Regions from separate parts of the Tropicimonas omnivorans genome, predicted to be linked through region 1. Evidence: riboswitches for the same ligand, from Rfam matches in the RefSeq annotation. Region 1 holds a riboswitch; each other region holds the start of a gene.
The links. A riboswitch is a leader RNA that binds a small molecule or an ion and turns the genes downstream of it on or off. The one in region 1 is predicted to bind cobalamin.
Positions count from the first base shown of each region.

Region 2: another riboswitch for cobalamin. It lies ahead of nrdH (glutaredoxin-like protein NrdH); the one in region 1 lies ahead of RM543_RS11670 (TonB-dependent receptor plug domain-containing protein).
Region 3: another riboswitch for cobalamin. It lies ahead of RM543_RS10835 (aromatic ring-hydroxylating oxygenase subunit alpha); the one in region 1 lies ahead of RM543_RS11670 (TonB-dependent receptor plug domain-containing protein).

Region 1 is NZ_JAVRHL010000003.1:227,329-230,596, reverse strand. Features, by position in the region: gene RM543_RS11675 (2-methylaconitate cis-trans isomerase PrpF family protein) at 257-1,396, shown strand; cobalamin riboswitch at 1,626-1,833, shown strand; gene RM543_RS11670 (TonB-dependent receptor plug domain-containing protein) at 1,985-3,268, shown strand, end outside.
Region 2 is NZ_JAVRHL010000004.1:261,727-264,994, forward strand. Features, by position in the region: gene RM543_RS17090 (HlyD family type I secretion periplasmic adaptor subunit) at 1-278, shown strand, start outside; gene RM543_RS17095 (aspartate dehydrogenase) at 490-1,293, shown strand; cobalamin riboswitch at 1,351-1,543, shown strand; gene nrdH (glutaredoxin-like protein NrdH) at 1,659-1,880, shown strand; gene nrdI (class Ib ribonucleoside-diphosphate reductase assembly flavoprotein NrdI) at 1,887-2,291, shown strand; gene nrdE (class 1b ribonucleoside-diphosphate reductase subunit alpha) at 2,261-3,268, shown strand, end outside.
Region 3 is NZ_JAVRHL010000003.1:57,442-60,709, reverse strand. Features, by position in the region: gene RM543_RS10835 (aromatic ring-hydroxylating oxygenase subunit alpha) at 1-1,169, opposite strand, end outside; cobalamin riboswitch at 1,276-1,475, opposite strand; gene RM543_RS10830 (DUF1045 domain-containing protein) at 1,696-2,367, opposite strand; gene RM543_RS10825 (alpha-D-ribose 1-methylphosphonate 5-triphosphate diphosphatase) at 2,423-3,268, shown strand, end outside.

The DNA of each region.
Region 1 (3,268 bases):
TTGCTCCGTCACGAAGCCGACGGCACCGCGCCGGAGGATGCTCCCGGGTGCGACGAGGAGAAATTCTGCCTCGACCGTCCTCGAGATGATCACCGGGGTTACCTGTTCGCTGTCCGGAAGCGGGGCGGATACCAGTCTCGTCTGGCCCGCGCGCCACGTCCTCGATTAAAGTGCCGAGGACCGGACCCCGTGACGATCCCTCGCGGCCCCGCCGCGTCACACTCCGCCGCCGGTCCGGGCGGCCAAGGAGGGCTTCATGAGCTATACCCGCATCCCCTGCACCTTCATGCGCGGCGGCACGTCCAACGCGCTGGTCTTCCGGCGCGGGGACCTGCCGAACGACGAGTCCCGCTGGCCGGCGATCTTCCTCGCCGCGATGGGATCCCCCGATCCCAACAAGCGCCAGCTCGACGGCATGGGCGGCGGCATCTCATCGCTCTCCAAGGTCTGCGTCGTCGGCCCGCCGAGCCGCCCCGACGCCGATGTCGATTACAGCTTCTACCAGATCGGAGTCGCGGACGAGATTGTCGATGCCAGCGGCAATTGCGGCAACATGTCCTCCGCGATGGGGCCATTCGCCTTTGACGAGGGAATGACCCAAGGCGCAGACCGCGAAGCCGCCGTTCGCATCCACAACACCAACACCGGGAAGATCATCGTCTCCCGCTTCGAGGTCAGGGACGGGACCGCCGCGGTGTCCGGCGGGCAGGCGATCGATGGCGTTTCCGGGACAGCCGCGCCGATCCGGCTGGAATTCCTCGATCCGGGCGGCGCCGGAACCGGGCACCTCCAGCCGGCGAACGGTGAGGCCGAGAGCGTCCTCGACGTGCCGGGCATCGGCAGGGTAACCGTGTCCATGGTGGACGCGGCAAATCCATGCGTCTTTCTCGAGCCCGCCGCCGTCGGCAAGACCGGAACCGAGCATCCCGAGGCGCTCGAGGCGGATGAAGACTTCATGACGGCGATGGAGGGCATCCGCCGGGCCGCGTCCGTCGCCATGGGCATCGCCGCCACGCCAGAGGCGGCCGGCGGCATCCCGTCGATCCCCAAGGTCGCGATGGTCTTCGCACCCACGGACTATACGCTCCTCTCCGGCCGGACGATGCCAGCGGACGCGTTCGACATCGGTGTGCGCATGATCTCCATAGGCAATCCGCACCGCGCGGTGCCGCTCACCGGCGGGCTCTGCCTCGGCGTCGCGGCCCGACTGCCCGGAAGCCTCCCCGCCCGCATCGCGCGGCAGAGGGAGGCCAGCCTGCGCATCGGGCATCCGTCGGGTCTTCTCGAGGTCGATGCCGAGATCGAGGACCGTGATGGAACGCCACACGCCGTCCACGGCGCCGTCATCCGGACCGCGCGACGCCTCTTCGAAGGACATGTCCTCATTCCGAACTGACCTGATCGCTGCGACAGGCCCCGGGTCCCCGGCGCCCTGTCGCATCTCCAAGGGCCGCGAAGCGTCCAGTCCTGATCCAAGGGACGGTTTCTTCGGGGCTGCACCCCGGATCCTCTCGCCCGATGCGGCGGTGATCGCCGGGCCTTCAACCTCGCATTGTGCGCCGTGGCGATTTTGCCGCGAGCGAGCACGGCCGCACGGAATCGCTTGCCGGAACGTGCGGTGAAAGCTACGCCGATCAGGCTTCGGTCCGCGCCACATGCGCGGTGAATAGGGAACGCGGTCAGGCTTCGGGAACGGGGTCGATGCCGCGGCTGCCCCCGCAACTGTAGGCGGTGAGCGACGTCGGAACATGTCACTGCGCGATCCTCGCGCGGGAAGGCCCGGCGAAGCTGCGACCCGCAAGCCAGGAGACCTGCCGAGGTGATCACCCTGTTCGGCCGCGGGGCGCGCGTCGGGCTACGGAAAAGACTTCCGTCAGCGGTGACTTCGTCGTTGCCCGTGGCGTGGTCCTGTCCCTTCCCCGTCCGGCACAACCGCAGCTCGCGCCCCGGGACTGTCCCGGGGCGCATCACGGGAGCCCCGCCGATGCGCGCGTCCTTACTGTCCGCCGGCCTCGTCGCCACAACGGCCCTCACGCCGATCGCCCTTCATGCACAGGAGGTGCTGGCCACGGACGCCTTCGACCTCGACACGATCTTCGTCTCCGGCGGTCTCACGCCGCTGCGCTTCGGGGACTATGCCCGCGCCGCCAGCATCGTCACCGGCGAGGAACTCGAGACCCGCGGCATCGCCACCGTGCAGGAGGCGCTGACCGCCCTGCCCGGCCTCTCCGTCAACGGCACCTCCACGAACCTCTCCCAGATCCGGATCCGGGGCGGCGAGGCGAACCACACGCTGGTGCTGATCGACGGGATCGAAGCCGCGGCGGGCGACGGCGAATACTACCTGTCCGGCCTTTCGGCGCGGAACATCGAGCGCATCGAGGTCCTGCGCGGGCCGCAATCGGTCTTCTACGGCTCCAATGCCTCCTCCGGGGTCGTCAACATCATCACCCGTACCGGATCCACCGGCACGCAATATGGCGGCTCGCTCGAGGTCGGCGCCGGGGGCTACAATTCCTCCGGCTACGTCTCCTTCCGGGATGACAGGGGCGGCATGTCCCTCTCCTTCACCGACCGCGAGGACGAGGGCGTCGACCTCTCCGGCGAGGACGAGGAACGCGACGGCACCGAACGCCGCTCCGTCGTCGCCAAGGGCGATTACGAAATCCTGCCCGGGCTGACGATCGGCGCCACCGGCCGCATCGCCGAGGAGGATTTCGGGTACGACGCCACGGACTTCACGGCTTCCACCGCGGACGGCTACGTCGTCAACTCGGATGACGAGACCCATGTCGAGGAACAGACCGCCGGCATCTGGGCGGAGTACGAGATGCTGGACGGTCGCCTGACCCACCGCCTCTCCTGGAAGAACACCCAGAACGAGCGGGCCCAGAACGACGCGGCACCCGCCAAGACCGAGACGACGTCCGCCGAATACATCCTGAGCTTCGGGCTGGACGGGCGCTCCGTCGCCACCACGGATCACCAACTCAATCTACTGCTGGAGCAGCAGGAGGACAGCTCCTCCACCGATCCCGACTACGACCGGTCCTCGGATTCCATCGCCCTCGAATATCGCGGCGCTATCGGCGCACTCGATCTGCAGGCGGGCGTTCGCTACAGCGAGAACGATCCGTTCGAGGATGAGCGGACCTACACCATCGCGGCGTCCTACCAGATGGATAGCGGCCTTCGCTTTCACGCCTCCGCCGGGCGCGGCGTGGTCAATCCGTCCTATATCGAACTCTACGATACCCAGTTCAGCACC
Region 2 (3,268 bases), on a different contig from region 1:
TGCGCTTCTCCGCCCTCGATCAGCGCACCACGCCGGAACTCTACGGCCAGGTTGCCAAGCTCTCCGCGGATTCGCTCGAGGACAAGACGACGGGCGCGCATTACTACCGCGCCGAGATCGTGCTTTTGGGCGGCGAGGTCGGCCGCCTGCCGGAGGGGGTGGCGATGTTGCCGGGCATGCCGGTCGAAACGTTCATCCGCACGGCCGATCGCACGCCGATCGCCTTCCTGACAAAGCCGCTCGCCGATTATTTCGCGAAGGCGTTCAGGGAGAGTTAAGGAAATCTGCATAGCCTGTCTCTGCTTGCGTTCGGGCAGCTCTTGATCGGGCCGGGCGCGCGGAGGAGCCGGCGGCCCGTCTGCGCGCGGACGGCGCGGGTAACGAGCGCCATTCTTCCCGCGCGAGGCGGAACGGGTTTGTCCCCCGGGGTCGGCCGTGATCATAAGAAGAGGAGACTGGATGAGGTAAGGCACCATGGAGCGAAGGATATTGAAGGTCGCCCTCGGCGGGTTCGGCGCTGTCGGCCGGGCCGTCGCCGAGGCGCTCGACCGGGGGATCGACGGGCTCGAGCTGGTGGCCGTGTCCGCGTCCGACCGGGCGCGCGCCGAGGCGCGCATGTCGGGTGGCTTCCGCAAGGTCTACCCGGTCAAGCCTCTCGAGGAGCTGCAGGACGGGGCCGACGTGGTCGTCGAATGCTGCCCGGGACATTTGTTGGAGACGATCGCCCGCCCGGCGCTGGAGGCTGGCCGGATCGTCGTCGTCGTGAGCGCCGGCGCGCTTCTGGCCAATCCGCATCTCGAGGAGATCGCGGCGCGGACGGGCGGGCGGATCCTGGTCCCGTCGGGCGCGCTCGCGGGGCTCGATGCGGTGAGGGCAGCGGCAGAGGGCACGGTCGAGAGCGTGACGATCTCGACGCGGAAACCGCCCGCCGGTCTCAAGGGCGCACCGGCGATCGAGGCCATGGGCTTGGACCTGGACGCCGTCACGGAGCCGGTCCTGTGCTACGCGGGCCCCGCCGAGGATGCGATCGCGGGCTTTCCGGCGAATCTCAACGTTGCCGTCGCGCTCGGTCTTGCGGGGATCGGCACGGCGCGCACGATGCTGGAGGTCTGGGCGGATCCGACGGTGGAGCGCAACACCCACACGATCCGGCTCGTGTCGGACAGCGCGACCATGACGATGACCATCGAGGGCATTCCCTCGGACGATAATCCTCGCACCGGCCGGATCACGCCGCTGAGCGTCATCGCCCTGCTGAAACGCCTCGCCGCGCCGATGGTGATCGGAACCTGACGAAGCGAAAGGCGCGGGTTCATAAATCTACATATTGACGCAGCCCCTCCGGCTATCCCAAGATATCCGTGCTTTGGTTCCGGCGACTCGTTGCCGGTGAAGAGGGAAGACTGGTGGAAATCCGGCGCTGCCCCCGCAACTGTAAGCGGCGAGCCGACCCCCGGCGATCCACTGGCTCTATGTGCCGGGAAGGTGGGGGAAGGCATTCGAGCCGTCGAGTCAGGAGACCTGCCAGAGCGGAAACACGACACGGGCGGTGGGCCCGGAGGCGTCGTTCGGACGATATCGGCCGCAGGGTCGCATCGGCTCCTTTCGTGCCTTCGATCCTCGCCACGAGACACGGAAGATCTAAGGGACCGAGCCGCATGACCATCACCGTCTATTCCAAACCCGCCTGCGTGCAGTGTACCGCCACGACCCGCAGCCTCGATGCAAAGGGCATCACCTACGAGGTCGTCGATCTGACCCTCGACGACAGCGCGCTCGCCCGTGTCACCGAACTGGGATATCGTCAGGCTCCCGTCGTGGTGGCCGGAGAAGAGCATTGGTCCGGCTTCCGCCCGGACATGATCGGCCGCCTGGGCTGACGCGTCTTGCGCCTGGCGTTCTACTCCTCCGCCTCCGGCAACACCGCGCGCTTCGTCGAACGGCTCGGAGTGCCGGCGGAGCGGATCGGGCCGGGTGCACCGCCGCGCATGACGGCGCCTTACGTGCTGGTGACGCCGACCTATGCCGATGGCGAAGGTCGCGGAGCCGTCCCGAAGCCGGTGATCCGGTTTCTGAACGACGCCGACACTCGCGGGCACCTTCTCGGGGTCATCGCGGGCGGCAACCGCAATTTCGGTGAAACCTTCGCCCTCGCGGGCGACATCATCGCGGCAAAATGCGGGGTGCCCTGCCTCTACCGGTTCGAACTGGCCGGCACGAACGGGGACATCGCGCGGGTGAGACAGGGACTTGAAAGATTATGGACGCAGAAACCCTCGACCGCGGCGTGAGCGCCAGCCCCGAGATCCAGGGGATGGATTATCACGCGCTCAACGCGATGCTGAACCTCTATGACGACAAGGGGCACATCCGGTTCGAGGCGGACCGCCAGGCGGCGCGCGCCTATTTTCTCGAGCACGTGAACCAGAACACGGTGTTCTTCCACTCGCTGGAAGAGAAGCTCGGCTACCTCGTCGAGAAGGGCTACTACGACACGAGTGTGCTCGATGCCTATGACAGGGCGTTCGTGCACAAGATCTGGGATGCAGCCTTCGCCAAGAAGTTCCGCTTCCCGACCTTCCTCGGCGCGTTCAAGTACTACACGTCCTACACGCTCAAGACGAATGACGGGAAGCGCTACCTCGAGCGCTACGAGGATCGCGTCTGCATGGTCGCCCTGGCGCTCGCGCGCGGGGACGAGACGCTGGCGATGCGCCTGATGGAGGAGATCGTCGCGGGCCGGTTCCAGCCGGCAACGCCGACCTTCCTCAATGCCGGCAAGGCGCAGCGCGGGGAGCTGATCTCGTGCTTCCTTCTGCGCATCGAGGACAACATGGAGTCCATCGGCCGGTCCATCAATTCGGCTCTGCAGCTGTCCAAGCGCGGCGGCGGCGTGGCCCTGCTGCTGACCAATATCCGCGAGCACGGTGCGCCCATCAAGGGCATCGAGAACCAGTCCTCCGGTGTCATCCCGGTGATGAAATTGCTCGAGGACAGCTTTTCCTATGCCAACCAGCTCGGCGCGCGGCAGGGGGCGGGGGCGGTCTATCTCAACGCCCACCACCCCGACATCCTGCGCTTTCTCGACACCAAGCGCGAGAATGCGGACGAGAAGATCCGCATCAAGACGCTCTCCCTCGGCGTCGTCATTCCGGACGTGACCTTCGAGCTCGCCAAGCGCGACGAGGAGATGTACCTCTTCTCCCCCCATGACGTCGCGAAGGTCTACGGCAAGCCGTTCTCCGAGATCTCGGTAAGCGAGAAATAC
Region 3 (3,268 bases), 170 kb from region 1:
TCGACAAATTGCAGCACGCCGGATTCCTGGAACTGCGAATAGGGCCCGGGCGTGTAGGCCGGAGAGTTGATGCCCTGCTGGTTGTCCTCGACGACCCGCCGATCCTCGTCGTTGGTGGCGATCCAGACCTCGGTCAGGCGCTTCAGGTCATAATCGCGCCCCTCCACGGCATCCTTGTGCACCAGCCACTTCGTCGTGACCTCGGTTTCGGTCGGGCTGACGGGGGTCATGCGGAAGACGATGGAGTGATCCGGCAGGAAGTGGTTCCAGGTCGTGGGGTAGTGGAACTGCATGAGGGCGCCAGCATCGTCGAACGGCACGCGCCCCAGCCGCTTCGTGACCGCGAGGCCCCCGTCCATCGTGTAGCTTTTGGCGCCGGCCTTCAGCGGCATCCGAGCGATCCGGTACTGGCCGCTTGGGTCGATCTGGAACCGGGCGGGGATCCCGGCCCCTTCGAGCCGATCGAAATGGGCCGCCAGATGCGGCGGCGTCTTGCCGTCCTCGACGCCGGTGACGGCCGGATCGTCGGGAAACGTGCGGCAGAGCGCGGGATGGTTGCCGCCGCAATGATAGCACTCGCGGTTGTTCTCCCAGACGAGCTTCCAGTTGCCGTTCTCGATGATCGAGGATTCGTGGGCGACCTTGGCGTCGGACAGATCGTGCGCGGCGAGGTAGGGGCGCACGAGGTCCGCGAAGGTGTCGAAATCGGGCGCCTCGTCGGCCAGGCAGATATAGATCAGGCCGGCCAGCTCCCGACAATGGACAGGCTTCAGGCCATGGGCGGAGGGATCGAAGTCCGGCCCCATGTCCCGCGCCCAGAGCAGCGAGCCGTCGAGCTCGTAGGTCCACTGGTGATACGGGCAGACCAGTTTCGGCACATGGCCCTTCGCGGCCTTGCAGATGATCGAGCCGCGGTGACGGCAGGAATTGTGGAAGGCGCGGATCGTCCCGTCCGCCCCGCGAACGAGGATCACCTTGTAGGCACCGACGGTGTGCGTGACGTAGGAGCCGGTCTTCTCGAGCTCGCAGGCGGGTATGGCGAACAGCCAGTCGCGGTACCAGATCGCCTCGAGATCGGCCTCGTAGATATCGGCGGCGGTGTAGAAGGGTCGCTCCAGCGCGTAGCCCGGTCTGTGCGTGGCCAGAAGCTGCGTGAGGTCGTGGTGCATGGTGTTCCCCTGCCGCACCCCGCGGCGATTAGTGAATTCGGAGGGCGGGCAGACCGTCAGATGCCGCTTCCCGTGCGACTCTTCCGGCGTCTGCACCGCCTCCCGCGGCTGACGTTCTCGCAAGGCTGGTTTCCGGACTTGAAGCGTGGCCCGGCGGCCCGGCATGGCTCCTTCCCGGGGCTGCTCGCCCCAGTGGCTCCGTCGCCATGCCCATCGCTTCCTTACCGTTGCGGGGGCAGTGCCGGCCTCTCACCGGCTTCCCAATTCTCCTCTGTCTCCAGCGGCACCTTGCAGGTCCTGTCTAGCACCCCCGAATCGCGCCTCAGCGCTCGAAAACGACTTGGGCCCTCCTGAAAGCGCCCAGCAGGGGACGACGGCGTGTCCTCGCGCAAGACGTGCATGGCATCCGGTCGGGCTCGGGCCGCGCCGGGTATCCGTCTGCCTCGGGGAGACTCCCCCGGAACGGATTGAACGTTCTGCGCAATGCCGCAAATCCGGGCAGCCCGGGAACGCGCGCTCCGGCGCGTCAGCCGGTGAGGGGGAAGCGCCGGATCAACTCGAATCTCCCGTCCGGCCGCTCGCCGGCCAGCGCCACGTCCTCCATCACGAACGGCACCGGCAACTCGGGGAGGCGTGCGCGGGCCTCCCGATACCAGCCCTCCGCCTTGTCCTTTGGCAGGCGCCCGGTCAGGGTGAGGTGGAAGTGGAACTCCTCCATGACATACGGGTACCCCCAGCGCGTCAGGAGCGCGTCCTGACGGGAGGTGAGCCCGGCGCCTCGGCGCCGCGCGATCTCGTTCGGTCCGGCCGGCGCCCGGAATGCGTCGAGCTCGGTCACGCACGACGCGGCGAGCCGTTCGATGGCAGCCGCATCCCCGACCGGAGTGAACGCCAGAAAGCCCCCGAGGGTTGTGAGCGCGAGCCCGTCTGCCCGCGCCGGCGCACCAGTCCGGGCGACGCTCTCCACGGCCTCCTCGAGAGCTGCGATGTCCAACCCCTCCGCAAGCCTGAAGGGTGGTTTGAGCGTGCCGTGAAATCCGTACTTCCGCGGCGCTTCAGTGACCTCGGCCAGTCCAGCGATGGCGGGCTGCGGCGCCGGACAGCCCTGCGCGACGTCCCATCCCAGCCAGCTTGCTCCGAATCTGGCCAGATCGCCGCCCGGCGGCAGATAGTAGACCGCGACCCGAGTGTATGACATGACGCTTCCCCCTCCCCCTGCCGATCCCGATCCGGCACCACGAGACGAGCACCGCATGCCAAACGACGTCCACCTTGCCAATGCCCGGCTCGTCCTGCCGGACCGCGTCCTTCCGGGGCGCATCGTGATCGAAGGCGGGCAGATCGCCGAGATCGCGGAGGGCGGCGGCGTGCCTGCGGGCGCGATCGATTGCGCCGGGGACATGATCCTGCCGGGGCTGGTGGAGTTGCACACAGACAACCTCGAGCGCCATATCGAGCCGCGCCCGGAGGTCGACTGGCCGCACGTCCCTGCCCTTCTGGCCCATGATGCGGAACTCGCTTCGACCGGGATCACGACCGTGTTCGATGCGCTGCGCGTCGGATCGATCCACGGCGGAACGGGCGGATACGGCGCCTATGCGAGAACGCTCGCAAACGATATGACGAGCCTCCGCGCCGCCGGTCATTTCAAGATCAGCCATTTCCTCCATCTCCGGGCGGAGATCTGCTCCGAAACGCTGCTGGAGGAGATGGCGGAGTTCGGTCCCTCGGACCGGGTCGGGATCGTCAGCCTGATGGACCACACGCCGGGGCAGCGGCAGTTCCGCGACCTCGGGGCGCTCAGGGCCTATGTCACCAAGAAGCGCGGCATGGACGACGCGGCATTCGAGAAGCACGTGGCCGAGCTCAAGGCGCTGCAGGCTCGCTTCGGCGCGGTCCACGAGGCCGGCGCGGTGGCGGAGGCCCGGCGCTATGGCGCGGTGCTTGCCAGCCACGACGACACCACGGCGGGCCAGGTCGCGTCATCCCATCGCGTCGGCGTCCGCTTCGCCGAGTTTCCGACCACGAGGGAGGCCGCGGAGGCCTGCCGGCAGACCGGCATCCGCGTGATGATGGGCGCGCCGAACCTGATCCGGGGC